2 regions of the Cellulosimicrobium sp. EB106-03-01-XG111 genome follow, and region 2 is predicted to be linked to the other one. Evidence: riboswitches for the same ligand, from Rfam matches in the RefSeq annotation. Region 2 holds a riboswitch; the other holds the start of a gene.
What was found. Region 2 has a riboswitch for ZMP and ZTP ahead of glyA (serine hydroxymethyltransferase). Riboswitches for the same ligand answer to the same signal wherever they lie in the genome.

Region 1: it holds a riboswitch for ZMP and ZTP, as region 2 does, so the genes downstream of both, purH (bifunctional phosphoribosylaminoimidazolecarboxamide formyltransferase/IMP cyclohydrolase) here and glyA (serine hydroxymethyltransferase) in region 2, are expected to answer to the same signal.

Annotation. Positions count from the first base shown of each region.
Region 1 is NZ_JBYTEQ010000007.1:232,994-242,057, reverse strand. It holds gene AC3WT4_RS09345 (FAD-dependent oxidoreductase) at 1-823, shown strand, start outside; gene purH (bifunctional phosphoribosylaminoimidazolecarboxamide formyltransferase/IMP cyclohydrolase) at 897-2,579, opposite strand; ZMP/ZTP riboswitch at 2,640-2,728, opposite strand; gene AC3WT4_RS09335 (MFS transporter) at 2,733-4,211, opposite strand; gene AC3WT4_RS09330 (ArsR/SmtB family transcription factor) at 4,316-4,933, shown strand; gene AC3WT4_RS09325 (hypothetical protein) at 5,145-5,504, opposite strand; gene purN (phosphoribosylglycinamide formyltransferase) at 5,556-6,197, opposite strand; gene AC3WT4_RS09315 (hypothetical protein) at 6,336-6,947, shown strand; gene AC3WT4_RS09310 (cell division protein PerM) at 7,096-8,346, opposite strand; gene sucD (succinate--CoA ligase subunit alpha) at 8,512-9,064, opposite strand, start outside.
Region 2 is NZ_JBYTEQ010000020.1:16,378-25,441, reverse strand. It holds gene galK (galactokinase) at 1-852, shown strand, start outside; gene AC3WT4_RS15495 (exodeoxyribonuclease III) at 863-1,666, opposite strand; gene AC3WT4_RS15490 (MFS transporter) at 1,712-3,070, opposite strand; gene AC3WT4_RS15485 (ABC transporter permease) at 3,153-4,244, shown strand; gene AC3WT4_RS15480 (ABC transporter ATP-binding protein) at 4,241-5,068, shown strand; gene AC3WT4_RS15475 (ABC transporter ATP-binding protein) at 5,065-5,928, shown strand; gene AC3WT4_RS15470 (bifunctional methylenetetrahydrofolate dehydrogenase/methenyltetrahydrofolate cyclohydrolase) at 6,019-6,900, opposite strand; gene glyA (serine hydroxymethyltransferase) at 6,897-8,186, opposite strand; ZMP/ZTP riboswitch at 8,268-8,378, opposite strand; gene AC3WT4_RS15460 (GNAT family N-acetyltransferase) at 8,410-8,928, opposite strand; gene purU (formyltetrahydrofolate deformylase) at 9,038-9,064, shown strand, end outside.

The sequences.
Region 1 (9,064 bases), on a different contig from region 2:
CGCGGAGCTCGCCGGGGTCGCGGCGGGCGCGGGCGCGCACGTCACGGTCGTCGAGGCCGCGGGCGCGCCGCTGCACCGCCAGCTCGGCCCGGACGTCGGGGCGCGCCTCGCTCCCTGGTACTCGGCCGCGGGCGCCGAGCTCGTCACCGGCGCCACCGTCGCCGAGGTCCGGCCCGACGGCGTGCGGCTCGCCGACGGCCGCGAGCTGCCGGCCGGCGTCGTGCTCGCCGCCGTCGGCGCCCGGCCCGCCACCGACTGGCTCGACGGCGTCGTGCCGCGCGACGCGCGCGGCGGCGTCCCGGTGGACGCGGACGGCGCCGTGCCGGGGCTGCCCGGCCTCTGGGCGGTCGGCGACTGCGCGAACCGCGACCACCCCGTGCTCGGCGCCGTGCCCGGCGGGCACTGGTCGGCGGCGCTCCACGACCCGGACGCGACCGTCGCGGCGCTGCTCGGCGACGACGGCGACCGGGCCGCGCACGCGCCCTACGTGTTCTCCCAGCAGCTCGGGCACGACCTCGCACTGTTCGGCGTGCCGGCCGAGGGCGACGAGGTCGTGCTGCGCGGCGACCCCGCGGGCGGCGCCACCGGCCACGAGGGCTGGGCCGCGTTCTACGTGCCGCCCACGACGGTCTCCGAGCCCGGCAGCCCTGCCGCGGGCGACGACCCGGCCACCCGGGGCACCGACGTCCGGGCCGTGCTCCTCGTCGACTCGCCGCGCGACGTCGGGCCGGTGCGCAAGGCGATGAACCGGACGGGCCGCCTGCGCGTCGACCTCGACGTCGCGCGCGACCCGGCCCGACGCCTGCGCGACGCCCTCTCCTGACGCCCTGGACTGACGCCGGGCGCGCGACGGCCCCGCCGGTCCGGTGACCGACGGGGGCGTCGCGCAGGTCGCGTCAGTGCGCGAAGTGGCGCGTCCCCGTGAAGTACATCGTCACGCCCGCGGCCCGGGCGGCCTCGACCACCTCGGCGTCGCGGATCGACCCGCCCGGCGCCACGACGGCGCGCACGCCCGCGTCGAGCAGGATCTGCAGGCCGTCGGCGAACGGGAAGAACGCGTCGGAGGCCGCGACGGCGCCGCGGGCCCGCTCCTCGCCGTCCGCGAGCGTGTTGGCTCGCTCGACCGCGAGGCGGCACGAGTCGACGCGGTTGACCTGCCCCATCCCGACCCCGACGGCGGCCCCGTCGCGCGCGAGGAGGATCGCGTTCGACTTCGCCGCACGGATCGCGCGCCACGCGAACGCGAGGTCGACGAGCGTCGCGTCGTCCGCGGCCTCACCCGTGACGAGCGTCCAGTGCTCGGGCGCGTCGCCGCCGGTGACGTTCCCCTCGGCGTCGGTCACGACGGCGTCGACCCGGTCCGTGCTCTGCACGAGCAGGCCGCCGCTGACCGGACGGGTCTCGACGGTCGTCGTCGGCGGGGCGTCGACGACGAGGAGGCGCAGGTTCTTCTTCGCCCGGAGCACCTCGAGCGCGTCCGGCTCGAACCCGGGCGCGACGACCACCTCGGTGAAGACGGGCGCGATCTGCTCCGCGGCCGCCCGGGTCACGACGCGGTTCGCGGCGATCACGCCGCCGTAGGCGGAGACCGGGTCGGTCGCGTGGGCGCGCGCGTGCGCCTCGGCGACGTCGGCCCCGACCGCGATGCCGCACGGGTTCGCGTGCTTGATGATCGCGACGGCCGGCTCGTCGTGGTCGTGCGCGGCGCGCCACGCCGCGTCGGCGTCGACGTAGTTGTTGTAGCTCATCGCCTTGCCGTGGAGCTGCGTGGCCTGGGCGAGCCCCGTCGCGCCGTGGCCGTTCGTGTAGAGCGCGGCACGCTGGTGGGGGTTCTCGCCGTACCGGAGCACGTCGGCGCGGTCCCACGTGGCGCCGATCCAGGCCGGGAAGCCCGTGCTCACGGTCTCGCCGTCGGTCTCGACCGCGTCCGTGGGCGCGACGACGTTGCCCATCCAGGACGCGACGGCGACGTCGTACGTCGCCGTGTGCACGAACGCCGCGGCGGCGAGCGCCTTGCGCTGCGCGTAGGTGAAGCCGCCCGCCTGCACGGCCGTGACGACGTCGTCGTAGCGGGCGGGGTCGACGACGACCGCGACGCTCGGGTGGTTCTTCGCCGCGGCGCGGACCATCGACGGGCCGCCGATGTCGATCTGCTCGACGACCTCGTCCGGCCCCGCGCCCGACGCCACGGTCGCGGCGAACGGGTAGAGGTTGACGACGACGAGCTCGAACGGCGCGATGCCGAGCTCGTCGAGCTGCGCGAGGTGGTCGGCCTTGCGCGAGTCCGCGAGGATGCCGGCGTGCACGCGCGGGTGGAGCGTCTTGACGCGGCCCTCGAGGCACTCGGGGAACCCGGTGAGGTCCTCGACCTTCGTCACCGGGACGCCCGCGGCCGCGACCGTCGACGCCGTCGAGCCGGTCGAGACGAGCTCGACGCCCGCGGCGTGCAGCGCCGTGGCGAGCTCGACGAGACCCGTCTTGTCGTAGACGCTCAGGAGCGCGCGACGCACGGGGCGCCGCGCGTCGTCGGTGAGCTGGACGTCGGGGGCGGAGGGCACGTGCGGGGCCGGGTGGGACATGACGAGGGGCTCCTCTGGGTCGCGGTCGCCGCGCCGGCGGAGCCGACGCGAGTGGCAGAACCCAGGCGCCCAGGCGGTCGACGCTCCAGCAGGTAGATCCGGCCGCTCCCCGGTGGTCGTTCCCACCCTCGCCAGTCGCGGCCGTCGTCCAGTCTAGCGGCCCGACGGCGAAGGCCCCGGCTCGGCCGGCACGGCGCCCGGCACGGCACCCGGCATGGCACCCGACGCCGCGAGGGCGGCCGCGTCGTCGGCCCACGTGTCCGGGGTGCCGACCCGCCAGAGGGACCGGACCGTGCTGAGGACCGCGACCGTGACGACGAGCAGCCCGGCGAGCACGGCGAGCGCGGTCCCGAGCCCGAACCGCTCGAGGAGCCCGCTCCCGACGAGCGGGACGAGGGGGCCCGCCGCGAGGCCGGTGAGCCCGAGCACGGACGCGAGCCGGCCCTGGAGCTGCGGCGGGGTGACCGCCGCGGCGTACCCCGACAGGCCCGCGTTCACGGCCGGGACGAGCAGGAGGGCGACAGGCAGCACCGCGAGGTACGCCGCGTACGACTCCAGCACGGCCATGACGACGGACCCTGCGGCGAGCACGCCCAGGGCCGCGACGACGAGCGCCCCCGCGCGGACCCGGGCGACGAGCCGGGGCGCGAGCACCGCGCCGACGAGCACGCCCACGCCGACCGCGAGGTCGACCAGGCCGATGAGGAGCGGCGCGGTGCCCGTGCGCACGAGCTCGAGGTTGATGCCGACCATGAGGCTGCCGAACGCGACGTTGATGACGACGAACAGGCCGAGCAGCGCACGGAACAGCGGCACGGCCCACACGAAGCGCAGGCCCTCGCGCAGCGCCGCGAGGGGCCGGGTCGCGCGCGCCGCCTCGACGTCGCCGTTGAGCGGCTCGCGCACGAGCCACGTGCACACCGCGGTCGCCGCGTGCCCGATCGCGGCCCCGGCGAGCGGGACGGCGTGCGCGACGGCGTAGAGCGCCCCGCCGAGCGGTCCGGCGAGCAGGCTCGCCACCGCGTCCCGCCCCTGGGCGGCCGCGAGCGCCGTCGGGAGCTGCGGCACCGGCACGACCGAGCGGAACGCGCCGCTCGTCGCCGGGTCCACGAGCGCGCCGACGACGGAGGCCCCGAAGAGGACGGCGGCGAGGTGCCACGCGGTGAGCGACCCGGTGCCGGCGGCAACCGCGACGGTCGTCCAGAGCAGGGCCCCGACGGTCGCCGCGCCCACGACGAGGCGGCGTCGGTCCACGCGGTCGGCGACGACGCCCGCGGGCAGCGTGGCCAGGAGCGCGCCCACCTGCCCGACGGCGGCCACCACCCCCGCCTGCACGACGGACCCGGTCAGCCCGTACGCCACGAGCGGGACGGCGAAGAGCGCCACCCCCGCACCGAGCGACTCGGCGGTCAGGCCGGTCATGAGCAGCAGGTACGAGCGGTTGCGCAGGAGCGACGGCGGGTCGGCGGGTGCGGAGCCGGTGGCGACCGGGGTCGCCTCCGGGACCGGGGCGTCCGCGGTCGTGCCCGGGTCGGGGGTCGCGGTGGGCGCGTCCGGCGCCAGACCGACGGCGGCCCTGGACGAGAGCGGGGACGGGCGGTCGGGCGGGGACGTCGGCGGCTGGTTCGTCATACCGACGAACCTATGTGCGCAACGCCAGTTGCGCAATAGTCATTGCGCACTATGTCGTGAGCACTCCCCCGTGCGGGACGCCCGGGCGTTGCTAGCCTCGGCGTGTGCTCGACACCTTCCACGTCCAGGACCCCGCGGCGCTGCGCGCGATCGCGCACCCGCTGCGCCAACGGATCCTCATGGAGCTCGCCGTCCTCGGGCACGCGCGCGCGGCGGACCTCGCCCGGGCCACCGGGGAGCCCGCCAACTCCGTGAGCTTCCACCTCCGCGTCCTCGCCCGGGCGGGCATGATCGTCGAGGCCCCGGAGCACGCCCGGGACCGGCGGGACCGCGTGTGGAAGAACGTCGCGCAGAGCTACGCGGTGGAGCCCGGGACGCCCGACGCGGTGCGCCACGTCGTCCGCCCGGCGCTCGCCTGGGCCGAGGAGACCTTCCGCCGCGGGAGCGTGATGGGCGCGCGCGAGGATCGCATCCTCGCGCTGAGCACGCTCGTCCTCAGCCCCGAGCAGGCGGCGACGATGACGCGTGAGCTCCAGGAGCTCCTGGAGCGCTGGAACACGCGGTCGCTCGACGAGGGGCGCGCGGACCCCGAAGCGCGCCGCGAGACCTACCAGGTCCTCGCCGTGCTCGCCCCGCGCGACCTGCCCTCCGCGGACGACGAACCGTCGCCCCCGCCCGGAGAGGATCCGTCGGGCCGACCGGCCGCGGTGCCCGCTGTCTAGGGCTCCTCTGCCCATGTCGTACCACCATGCGGGAGTGCGACGGGGCCCGGAGCGGCTGTTTCCAACGGGCGCCGTGGTTGATCTGGGTCGGTCACGCCGTCGCCGAACGGCCTTCATCCCCGCGCGCGGCGGCGCTCCCGGTCGATGTGCGACGACAAGCACGCCACGATCCGCCGCGCTGCCATCGTCCTGGTCGCACGAGCCGTGTGGGCTAGGAAGCTGGCGTGCCGATTCGCCTCAGCGTCTGACGGGCTGACGCACGCGAGACACCGATCCGCGACGGAAACTCGGACTCGCCGACTGCGCTCGGGCCGTGCAGGACCTCGTCGAGAGCGTTGACGATGGCGAGCACATCGGCTGCCTCGAGCACGTACTCGTCACGGGCGAGCCACTCCTCCATCGGACCGTTCCACCCGTCCGGTGGAACGCGATACCGGCCTGCCTGAAGGCAGTCGTCGCACGCCCAGGCGTCCTCTGTGGGCAGGCCTAGCCAGGAAGATCGCCTCCGAGACTCCTTCGACAACGGACCCATGCACCAGTCGCAGTAGTCCTGCTCGTCGTCCGTCGTCATGAGGAGAAGGTATCGCTCAGCTCAACGATCATCTGGGGCAGGAAGCGCCCGCTACCCCAACGCGACCCGGCGACCGTCGATGCGCAGGCCCTCGCGCGCGACGCGCCCCACGGTCTCGACGAGCAGGGCGCGCTCGGCCACCTTGATGCGCTCGTGCAGCGACGACTCGTCGTCGCCGTCCTCGACGGGCACCGCGACCTGGGCGACGATCGGGCCGGTGTCGACGCCGTCGTCGACCACGTGGACCGTGCAGCCCGTGACGCGGACGCCGTAGGCGAGCGCGTCGCGCACGCCGTGGGCGCCGGGGAAGGACGGCAGGAGCGCGGGGTGGGTGTTGAGCGTGCGGCCCGCGAAGCGCCCCACGAAGGCGGGGCCGAGGATGCGCATGAACCCGGCGAGGACCACGAGGTCGGGCCGGAACACGTCCACCGCCTGGGCGACGGCCTCGTTCCACGCGCCGCGGTCCTCGAACTCCCCGGGGGCGACGACGACGGCGGCGACGCCCGCCTCGCGGGCGAGGTCCAGACCGCCGGCGTCGGCCTTGTCGGAGACGACGCCGACGACGCGCGCGCCGTACGCGGCGTCGTCGTGCGCGGCGAGGAGCGCCGCGAGGTTGCTGCCCGCCCCGGACACCAGGACGACGACGCGGGCGGCGGAGGTGGACTCGACGGGGTGGCCGGACGGCGTCTGCACGGTGCTCCTGCGGGGCTTCGGGGGTTCGCGGGTCTCGGGGCGCGGTCGCCGCGGCGGGCCGGTGGGACAGCCGTCGGGGCACGCAGCCTCCGATGGGAGAATGTACCGCGAGCCGCCCGACCGACCGAGGAGCTGCCCGTGGGCAACCCGTACGCACCGCCCCGTCCCGACGCGCCGCAGCAGCCTCGACCCGAGCCCGCGCAGCCGGAGGACGGAGCGCGTCCGGACGCGCCGGCACCCGCACCGGGCCCTGCGCCCGCCCCGCTCCCCCCGGCACCCGTGCGCCCGGACCAGCAGGCCGGGCCGGGTCACCGGCGCCCCGCGCCGCCGGAGCCCCCGGAGCCGGACCCGGAGCTCGCCCGGCAGGCGACGCGACGCACCCTGCACTTCGGGCTGCTCCTGCTCGCCGTCATCGTCGTGAGCACCATGCCGTTCCCGTGGCAGGCCGTGAGCCTCGCGCTCGCGCTCGGCGCGATCGTCGTGGGCATCCGGGCGCTGCTCGCCGTCTGGCGGGCCCGCGTGCGGGGTGCGCTGGTCCCGGCCCTCGGGATCGGCGTCGGGCTCTCGGCCATGCTCGCGCTCCAGATGGTCTCGACGCTCGTCACCTGGGACGTCGCGCTCGCGCACCAGCAGTGCCTCGACGGGGCGATCACCGTCTCGGCCGAGAAGCGCTGCGACGTCGAGCGCACGCACGCGCTCGAGGAGAAGTTCGCGCGCTGGATCCCGACCCCCGCCCCCGCGTCCTCCTGACGCGTCGAGGCTCCGTCACCCGTTCGCGACGCAGCTCGCCGACGGTGAGCGCGTGACGGGGCCGGCGACCCCGGCGGGCTGACCGCCGCGGACGACGCCGCGCGGCAGCTCCTGCCCGGTCCACCCCGGCGACCAGGCTGCGCGCCGGTCAGCCGGCGTCGTCGTGGCGCCGGCCCAGGACCTCGAGCCGTGCCCACAGGACGGCGAGCGCGGCGCCGCCGCCGATCTCGGCCGCGGCGAGCGCCCCGACGACGAGCGCGTCCGCGCCCACGACCTCGAGCCGGCCGGGACCCACCGCTCCCCCGGCGAGCCAGCTCACGAGCCCGACGAGCAGACCGGACGCGAGCGCGACGCCCGTCAGCGCGAGGACGACGGCGGACCAGGGGGCGTCGTCGTCGGGGTGGGTGCCCGTCACGTCGCGCAGGCGCCGCCAGACGAACACGCCCGCGACGACGCCGAGCGCGACGACGGCCGCCGGGACCCAGGGGGTGAGGGCGTTCGTCCAGTCGTCGCCGGGCAGCGCCCCGAGGAGCGGGATCGCGGGCAGCGCGCCCGGCTCCGACCCGCCGGGCGCGAACGTGCTGCCCTCGCCCACGGCGAAACCGGGGCCGACGAGCCACGCCCCGGCCCACGCCACGAGGTTCGGCAGCACGGCGAGCTGGCCGAGCGCGAGGACGATCCCTCCGACGGTGCCGGGCACGAGCCCGGCGACGATGTCGCCCGACGTCGCGCGACCCGCGACGAGCCACGCACCCACGACGACGGCGGAGGCGCCGACGAGCAGGCTCGTGCCGAGCAGACCGCCCCGCAGCCCGAGCCGCACCGTCGGCGGCACGACCCGGTCGAGGCGCCGGGCGAGGTCGGCGACGAACGGCGCGTCCGGGCGCGCGAGGATCCCGCCGCCGAGCCCGAGCCCTCCGACGACCGCTCCCCCGACGACGGCGACGCCCAGACCCCAGGGCGGCGTCGAACCGGCGAGCAGCGCGACGCCGAGCGTCGCGAGCGCGTACGTGACGGTGCCGGCGACCCAGGCGGAGGTCGCGGTGTGCGCCGAGCGGCGTGCCGACGCGAAGCAGCAGAAGAGCGCGAGCGCGGTGAGCCCGAGCGGGACGAGGGTGACCGTCGTGCCGCTCGCGACGAGCGGGACGCCGTGACCGAGGAGCCAGAAGCCCGCCGCGACGGTGACCGACTGCCCCCAGCCCGTCCCCTCGGACGCCCCGGTCGAGGACGCCAGGAACGCGACGACGCCCGGGAGCACGACGACGGCGAGCGACAGGGTGAGCGCCTGGAGCGCGGCGAGCACGCCGGACGGTGCACGGCGTACCCCGACGGGTGCGGGTGCCGGGCTGCCTTCCACGGTGCGCGTGCGCGCACCGCGAGTCGTGCTGGTGGTGCTCATGGTGCCCATCGTCGTCGATCGAGAGGTCGGTTCGGGGCATTCGCCCCGGCGCGCCAGACTACCGGCGCCACCGGCTCCGGGGACGACGACGCCCCGCGACCGGCGGACCGGTCGCGGGGCGTCGTACGGGGTGGCTGCGGGCCGTGCTGCCCGACGGAGCCAGGGTCAGGCGAGGACCTCGCGCAGGAGCGCGGCGGTCTCGGACGGCGTCTTGCCGACCTTGACGCCGACGGCCTCCAGGGCCTCCTTCTTCGCCTGGGCGGTGCCCGCGGAGCCGGAGACGATGGCGCCGGCGTGGCCCATCGTCTTGCCCTCGGGGGCCGTGAAGCCCGCGACGTAGCCGACGACCGGCTTCGTGACGTGCTCCTTGATGTACGCCGCGGCGCGCTCCTCGGCGTCCCCACCGATCTCGCCGATCATGACGATCGCCTTGGTCTCGGGGTCGTTCTCGAACGCCTCGAGCGCGTCGATGTGCGTGGTGCCGACGATCGGGTCGCCGCCGATGCCGATGGCGGTCGAGAAGCCGAGGTCCTTGAGCTCGTACATCATCTGGTAGGTCAGCGTGCCCGACTTCGACACGAGACCGACCGGGCCCTTGCCCGTGATGGTGTGCGGGGTGATGCCGGCGAGCGACTCGCCCGGCGTGATGATGCCGGGGCAGTTCGGGCCGATCATGCGCGTGCCCTTGCCCTGCAGGTAGGCCCAGACCTCGGCCGTG
Region 2 (9,064 bases):
CCGTTCGGCGCCGGGCTCTCGTCGTCCGCAGCCCTCGAGTGCGCGGTCGCCGTCGCGCTCGACGACGTCGCCGGGCTCGGCCTCGCGGCGACCGACGCGGGCCGCGCCACCCTGGCCGCGGTGAGCATCCGCGCGGAGAACGAGATCGCGGGCGCGCCCACCGGCGGCATGGACCAGTCCGCGGCGCTGCGCGCGCAGGCCGGTCACGCGCTCCTCCTCGACTGCCGTCCCGGGCTCGACCCGGTCGAGTCCGCCACGCAGGTGCCGTTCGACCTCGACACCGCGGGCCTCGCGCTGCTCGTCGTGGACACTCGGGCGGAGCACCGGCTCGTCGACGGCCAGTACGCGCAGCGCCGGGCCACGTGCGAGGGCGCCGCCCGCACGCTCGGGATCGCCTCGCTGCGCGAGCTCGCCGACGCGGTGGACGCGAGCGACGACCCGGCGGCCGCGCTCGCCCGGGCGCTCGACGCGCTGCCCGACGACGTCGCGCGCCGCCGGGTGCGCCACGTCGTCACCGAGATCGGCCGGGTGCGCGAGCTCGTGGCGCTGCTGCGCGAGGGGCGGCCGGACGCCGTCGGCCCGCTGCTGAACGCGTCGCACGCGTCGTTGCGCGACGACTACGAGGTGTCGAGCGTCGAGCTCGACGTCGCGGTCGACGCGGCGCGCGTCGCGGGCGCCCTGGGCGCGCGGATGACGGGCGGCGGGTTCGGCGGCTCCGCGATCGCGCTCGTGCGTGCGGACCAGGTCGAGACCGTGGCGGACGCCGTGCGCGCCGCGTTCGAGCGCGAAGGGCTCGGCGCCCCGGGCTTCCTGCTCGCGACGCCGTCCGCGCCCGCCGGGCGGGTCGCCTGACCGGGTCGGCTCAGACGTCGTAGGTGACGACGAGGGGCGCGTGGTCGCTCCAGCGCTCCTCGTGCGACGGCGCGCGGTCGACCTCGACCTTGACCGCGCGCTCGGCGAGCGACGGCGTCGCGAGCTGGTAGTCGATGCGCCAGCCCGAGTCGTTGTCGAACGCGCGCCCGCGCCACGACCACCAGGTGAACGGGCCCGGGCCCTCGCCGCCGTGGACGCGACCCAGGTCGACGAGCCCGACCTGGTCCAGCCACACGTCGACGTACGCGCGCTCCTCCGGGAGGAACCCCGCGCTCTTGAGGTTGCCCTTCCAGTTCTTGATGTCGACGTTGCGGTGCGCGATGTTGAGGTCGCCCGCCAGGACGACCTTCTCGCCCGTGGCCGCGAGCTCGCGCAGCCGCGCCGTCACCTTCTCCAGGTAGGCGTACTTCGCGACCATCGTCTCCGGCTGGCTCACGGTGCCCGAGTGGATGTAGGCCGAGACCACGGTGAGACGACCGCCGTCGGGCAGCTCCAGGTCGGCCTCGACCCAGCGTCCGGTGTCGACGGGCGGCTCGGGCTCGCCCGCCCCGAGGCCGACGCGGACCGCGGACACGGGCAGGCGTGACGCGACCGCGACCCCGGCGCGGCCCTTGATGTCGCACGCCTGGTGGGCGACGTGCCAGCCCTCCAGCAGGTCGTTGACGACCGAGTCGGGGGCACGCACCTCCTGGAGCAGCAGGACGTCGGGTGTCCGGGACGCGATCCAGGCGTCCATCCCCCGGCGGTAGGCGGCGCGGATTCCGTTGACGTTGGCGGTGGCGAGGGTCAGCACGCGGGCCATCCCATCACACGCCACCGACAGCGAGGCGCTCCGGTGTCACGCCGGCGGCGTGGTCTCGCTCACGGGCGCCGCGACGACGCGGGCGGGGCGGAACGCGCTCGCGAGGATCGCCGAGACGGCCGCGAGCACCGCCAGCACGACGAACCCGACCCGGAGGTGGTGGGCGGTCGCGAAGACGCCGGTGAGCACGCCGCCGAGCACGGCGCCCGCATAGGTGAAGACGTTGAGCCGCGCGACCGCGCGGTCGGTGACCGTCGCCACGACCCCGGAGGACGCCTCCCCCGTCGCCCCGGCGCGGCCCGCCGCGACGGCCTCCCGCGCCCGGTCGCCGACCGCCGAGAACGCGAGCGGCGCGACGACGCCGAGCCCGAGGCCGGTCACCGCGAGGCCGAGCACGGCGACGGGCCAGGCCGGGGCGGCCGCCACCGCGACGAACCCGAGGGCGCCGAGCGTGCCGCCCAGCCGCACGACCCGGACCCGGCCGAGGCGCTCGACCAGGCCGTCCCCGACGAGCCGCGACACGATGAGCGCCGCCTGGTACGCCGCGTACCCCAGCGGGGCGGCGGCCGCGCTCGCCGCGAGGACGTCGCGCAGGAACGTCGCGCTCCAGCTCGACACGGCGGAGTCCGCGACGGGGAACGCGAGCATCCCCGCGCCGAGCAGCGCGATCGTGCCCGCCGCGACCCACGTCACCGTCCCGGGCGTGGCCACGGCGCCCGTGCCGGCCGGGCCGTCCCGCACGACGCCGTCCCGGACCACCGCATCGCTGACCACGGCATCCCGCACCACCGCATCCCGCACCACGGCATCCCGCACCACAGCGTCCGGGGCGACGGCACCCGGGACGGCACGGCCGCCGTCGGGCAGGTGCAGCGCGAGCCAGACCGCGCCCGCGGCGACGAGCAGCGCCGCGAGCGGGAGCGCGAGCGGCTGGCCGAGACCGGCCAGCGCGCCGCCCGAGACCGCGAGCGCGCCGAGCACTCCCCCGGCCGCGTTCGCGGCGTAGAACGACGCGAGCAGGCTGCGGCCGTGCGTGCGCTCGACGTCGATCCCGAGCATGTTCATCGCGGCGTCGACGGCGCCGAGCGCGAGCCCGTAGAGGCCGATCGCCCCGAAGAAGACGGGCCACGACGGCGCGAGGCCGATCCCCGCGACCGCCGCTGCGGCGAGCAGCAGGCCACCGACCACCACGGTCCGTGCTCCGCGCAGCGCCGCCACGACGCCCGACAGCGCGCTGCCCAGACCGGCGAGGACGCACACGCCCAGCACGACGAGCGTCACGACGTCGTCGCCCATGCCGAGCCGGTCCTTGTAGCCGGGGATGCTCGTGAGCACCACCGCGAACCCGAAGCCCTGCACGGCGTACGCCGCCGTCGTCGCGATGCGCTCCGTCACTCGCGCAGGGTAGCGCCTCGCCAGGGCCGGACCGCCGCCGACGCGGTGGAGCGCACGCCGCTCGCGCCGTACCGTCGGCTGTATGAGGGCGATGATCGTCAAGGAGTTCCGGGAGCTCGCGCGCGACCGGCGCACCCTGGGCCTGCTCATCGCGCTGCCCCTGCTCCTGCTCGTGATCTTCGGCTACGCCGCGAACTTCTACGTCTCGACCGTCGAGACCGCCGTGGTCGGCCCGCAGGCCGAGCAGGTGGCCGCCGCGCTCCCGGACTTCTTCGAGGTCACGACCACGTCGCCGGACGACGACGAGGCGGACGCTCGGGACCTGCTCCGGGACAACGCCGTGGACGTCGCGATCGTCACCGGCGCCGGCACGCCCGAGGCGCTGGTGGACGGCTCCAACCTCTTCGCCGCGCAGTCCGCGCTCGCGGAGCTCGCGCGCGTGGGCGCCGGCTCCGGGACGCCCGTCACGACCGAGGTCCTCTACAACGCCGACCTGGAGACGTCGTGGGTCATGGTGCCCGCGATCATCGGACTGATCCTCACCTTCATCGGCACGATCATCACGAGCATCGGCCTGGTGCGCGAGCGCGAGGCGGGCACGCTGGAGCAGCTCGCCGTGATGCCCCTGCGGCCGAGCACGGTCATCCTCGGCAAGATCGCCCCGTACTTCCTGCTCGCCGCGGCGGACATGATCGTCGTGACCGTGCTCGGGGTGCTGCTGTTCGACGTCCCGTTCAACGGCAGCGTCCTGACCTTCGCGCTGGGCGCCGCGATCTTCCTGTTCGTCGTCCTCGGTGTCGGCGTCTTCATCTCGACGATCTCGCAGACGGCGGGCCAGGCGATCCAGAGCGCGTTCTTCGTCCTGATGCCGCAGATCCTGCTGTCGGGGATGATCTTCCCGCTCGACGCCATGGCCGCCGGCGTCCGCTGGATCGGGTACCTGCTGCCCCTCACCTACTTCACGATCATCTCGCAGGGCGTCATGCTGCGCGGTGCGACGTTCGGCTCGCTGTGGTGGGCGTTCGCCGTGCTCGCCGTCATGACGGTGGTCGTCTTCACGGCCGCGACGCTGCGGTTCCGGAGGGACCTCGCGCCCGAGCGGCGCGCGAGGGCGGCCCCCGGCGACGCGCCCGCGCCCACGCCCACGCCCACGCCCGAGGACCGTGCGGCATGAGCGACGGGGTCACGTCGGTCAGCGTGTCCTTCGGCGCGCGGCGCGCGCTCCAGGACGTCACGGTGGAGGTGCCCGCGGGTCAGGTCGTCGCGGTCGTCGGCGGCGACGGAGCCGGCAAGACGACGCTGCTCCGGACGCTCGTGGGCGAGATCGTCCCCGGCTCCGGGCGCGTCTCCGCTCCCGGGAAGAGCGAGATCGGCTTCCTCCCAGCCTCCTCGGGCAGCTGGGCGGCGCTCACCGTGGCGCAGAACATCGACTTCGTGGCCGGGGTCTACGGGCTCACGGGGGCAGCGCTCGAGGCCCGGCGCGCAGCGCTCCTGGCGGGCGCCGGTCTGACCGAGGCGTCCGACCGGCTCGCGTCGCAGCTCTCCGGTGGGATGCGCCGCAAGCTCGGGTTCTGCATGGCCGTCGTGCACGAGCCACGGCTCGTCGTGCTCGACGAGCCCAGCACGGGCGTGGACCCCGTCAGCCGCATCGACCTGTGGCGGCTCGTCTCGCAGGCCGCGGCGTCGGGTGCCGCGGTCGTCCTGTCGACCACGTACCTCGACGAGGCCGAGCGCGCGGGCCACCTCGTCGTCCTCGACGAGGGCCGGGTGCTCGTCCAGGGCTCGTACGACGACGTCCGCGCCGGGTTCCGCGGGACCGTCACCCGGGGCGACGTCGCCCGGCGCCCGCCCTGGTCGTGGCGCCGCGGGCGCGAGCGGCACGAGTACTGGCCGGACGCCGACGCCCCGCCGGGCCTGCCGGTCGTGGAGCCCGACCTGGAGGACGTCGTCATCGCGCTCTCCCTCGCGCGGCGCGCGTCGCGGGAGCTCCCCGCATGAGCGACCCCGTCCTCGTCGCGCGGCACGTGACGTGCCGCTTCGGGTCGTTCACCGCCGTCGACGACGTCTCGATGCGCGTCGGGCCGGGTGAGGTCGTCGGCCTGCTCGGGGCGAACGGCGCCGGGAAGACCACGCTCATGCGGATGCTGCTCGGGCTCCAGCCGGTCACCGAGGGTGTCGTGCAGATGCTCGGCGGGGCGCCGAACCGCAGCCGTCGGCGCCGCGTCGGCTACCTGCCGCAGAACCTCGGCCTGTACGCGGACCTGACGCTGCGCGAGAACCTCGCGTTCGTCGGCGCCGCGTACGGCACCGGCGCCCCGCGCCTGCCGGACGACCTCGCGGACGACGCCGACGTCCTCGTCAGGGCTCTGCCCCTCGGCACGCAGCGCCGGGCCGCCTTCGTGGCAGCCCTGTCGCACCGGCCCGAGGCCGTCCTGCTCGACGAGCCCACCTCCGGCGTCGACGCGCTCGCCCGCGCACGGCTGTGGGACACGATCCGCGAGCAGTCCGACCAGGGCGTGGGCGTGCTCGTCACGACGCACTACCTGCAGGAGGCGCAGCAGTGCGACCGTCTGCTGCTCCTGTCGCAGGGTCGGCTCGTCGCGCAGGGCAGCGAGCGGGACGTCGTGGGCGACACCCGCGCCCTGGCCGTGCGCACCCGCGACTGGGCGTCCACGTTCTCCGAGCTCGACCGCGCGGGGCTCCCGGTGACCCTGGACGGCCGGTCCGTCCGCGTCGCAGGCGCGAGCGTGGAGGCGGTCCGTGCCGCGCTCGCCGGCACCTCGCCCGACGCCCGGATCGAGCCCGTGCCGGCGACGATCGAGGAGCGCATGCTCGTCCTGGCGCGCGGGGCCTCCTGAGGCACCCGGGCCGTCGTCTTCCGGGCACGGGGTGGCGGTGCCGACGGTCGGCCCGGCGCACGGGCGCCGGGCCGACCTCGCTCGGTGCCGTCAGGCGGAGGCGCGCTCCGCGGCGTCGACGACGTTCGCGAGGAGCATCGCGCGCGTCATCGGGCCGACCCCGCCGGGGTTCGGCGAGATCCAGCCCGCGACCTCGGCGACGTCGGGCGCGGCATCTCCGACGACGCGGCTCTTGCCGGTCTCCGGGTCGACCTCGCGCGAGACGCCGACGTCGATCACGACGGCGCCCGGCTTCACCATGTCGCGCGTGACGATCCCGCGGACCCCCGCGGCCGCGACGACGACGTCGGCGCGGCGCACGAGCGCGGGGAGGTCCGTCGTGCCGGTGTGCGTCAGCGTCACGGTCGCGTTGACCGCGCGCCGCGTGAGCAGCAGGCCGATCGAGCGGCCGACGGTGACGCCGCGGCCCACGACCACGACCTCCTTGCCCGCGAGGGAGATCCCGTGCCGCTCGACGAGCTCGATGATCCCGCGCGGCGTGCACGGGAGCGGCGACGTGACCTCCTCGTTGACGCGCAGCACGAGCCGGCCGAGGTTGGTCGGGTGCAGCCCGTCCGCGTCCTTGGCCGGGTCGATGAGCTCGAGCACCCGGTTGGTGTCGATGCCCCGCGGCAGCGGGAGCTGCACGATGTACCCCGTGCAGGCCGGGTCGTCGTTGAGGCGCCGGACGGCGGCCTCGATCTCCTCCTGCGTCGCGTCGCCCGGGAGGTCCTCCCGGATCGACGCGAGCCCGACCTCCGCGCAGTCGCGGTGCTTGCCCGCGACGTACCACTGCGAGCCCGGGTCGTCGCCGACGAGGAGCGTGCCCAGACCCGGCACGACACCCTTCTCCGCGAGGACCGCGAGGCGGTCCTTCAGCTCGGCCTTGATCGTGGCGGCGGTGGCCTTGCCGTCGAGGATCCGGGCCGTCACTGCTGGAGGCCCGGGTACAGCGGGAAGTCGGCCGTGAGCTTCTGCACGCGGGCCCGCAGCGCCTCGGCGTCGGCCGCGGCGCCCTCGCGCAGCGCGGTCGCGATGATCTCGGCGACCTCCGTGAACTCGGCGTCGCCGAAGCCGCGGGTCGCGAGCGCCGGCGTGCCGATGCGCAGGCCGGACGTGACGCGCGGCGGGCGCGGGTCGAACGGCACGGCGTTGCGGTTCACGGTGATGCCGACCTCGTGCAGGAGGTCCTCGGCCTGCTGGCCGTCGAGCGCCGAGTGGCGCAGGTCGACGAGGACGAGGTGGACGTCGGTGCCGCCCGTGAGGACGGAGACGCCGGCCTCGGCGACGTCGGCCTGGGTCAGCCGGTCCGCGATGATGCTCGCGCCGCGCAGCGTGCGCTCCTGGCGGTCACGGAAGCCGTCCGTCGCAGCGACCTTGAACGACACGGCCTTGGCCGCGACGACGTGCATGAGCGGGCCGCCCTGCTGGCCCGGGAACACGGCGGAGTCGATCTTCTTGGCGTACTCCTCCTTGCTGAGGATGAAGCCGGAGCGGGGGCCGCCGATCGTCTTGTGGACCGTGGAGGACACGACGTCCGCGTACGGCACCGGGGACGGGTGCAGGCCTGCGGCCACGAGGCCCGCGAAGTGCGCCATGTCCACCCACAGCTTCGCGCCGGCCTCGTCCGCGATCTCGCGGAACGCCGCGAAGTCGAGGTGGCGCGGGTACGCGGACCAGCCGGCGATGATGACGTCGGGGCGGGTCTCGAGGGCCTGCTTGCGGACCTCGTCCATCTCCACGCGGTACGACTGCGGGTCCACGCCGTACGCGGAGACGTCGTAGAGCTTGCCCGAGAAGTTGATCTTCATGCCGTGCGTGAGGTGGCCGCCGTGCGCGAGCTCGAGGCCGAGGATCCGGTCGCCCTTGTTGATGAGCGCGTGCAGGACGGCGGCGTTCGCCTGGGCGCCCGAGTGCGGCTGCACGTTGACGTGCTCCGCGCCGAACAGCGACTTGGCGCGGGCGATCGCGAGGTTCTCCGCGATGTCGACCTGCTCGCAGCCGCCGTAGTACCGGCGGCCCGGGTAGCCCTCGGCGTACTTGTTGGTGAGCACGGAGCCCTGCGCCTGCAGGACGGCGCGCGGGACGAAGTTCTCGGACGCGATCATCTCGAGGGTGTCGCGCTGGCGCGCGAGCTCCCCGTCGAGGACGGCCGCGATCTCGGGGTCGAGCTCGGCGAGCGGGGTGTCGAGGACGTTGTCGGCTGGCTGGGCGCTCATGGCGTCTCCTCCGCGGGTGTCTGGCAGTTCGTCGTCGGTGGTCACGTTCCCGGCTCGCCGGGTACGCCCCACCAGGGGGTGACCCGGGGCCCAGGCGAACGACCCGTCGTCTGCACAGCGTGCCGCTCCCCGGTGGTGATCCACCCTGCCCGGGCGGAGTTCCACCGGGCGGCGCCAGTCGCGACGCGTCGATCCTAGCGCACGGCCCGCGGGCGGTGCCGGGCTACTCCTGCCCGACGGCGCCCGACTCGTTGCGCGCCTCGGCCTCGCCGAGGATGCGGCGCAGGTAGGTGTACGTGAGGTCGCCCGCCGCCTTGTCGTACTGCTCCTCGTAGCCGTGCTTGGTGTACATGGCGAGGTTCTGCTTCGAGTCCTTGCCCGTGAACACCCAGATCTCCGTCGTCTGCTCCGGCAGGTACGGCAGCACCTCGAAGAGCATCTGGGTCCCGATGCCGCGGCCCTGCATGTCCGGCGCGACGGCGAGCCGGCCGAGCGTCGCCTTGCTGTCCTCGATCTCCACCCGCACGGACCCGACGAGCCGGGGGCCGAGCCACGCACCGATCGTCACGACGTCCTCGCGCGCGAGGTCCTCGCGCAGCTCGTGGAGCGTCTGCGTCAGCGGCGGGATGTTCGGGTCCTGGTAGAGCTGCGCCTCGGTGACGAACGCCGCCCGGCGCAGGGTCAGGAGCTCACCGGCCTCGGCGTCGGTGACGAGGCGGGTCGTGATCTGCGCGTCGTTCATGGGGACATCGTGTCAGACATCGCGCACCGGGACCGGGCACGTCCACCGGTCGTGTCCGCGGGCAGGACGCGGCCCCTGCCGGGCGCGGGGCGCGGCTACCCTCTGAGGGGTGTCCACGACAGATCCCCGCGGCGCC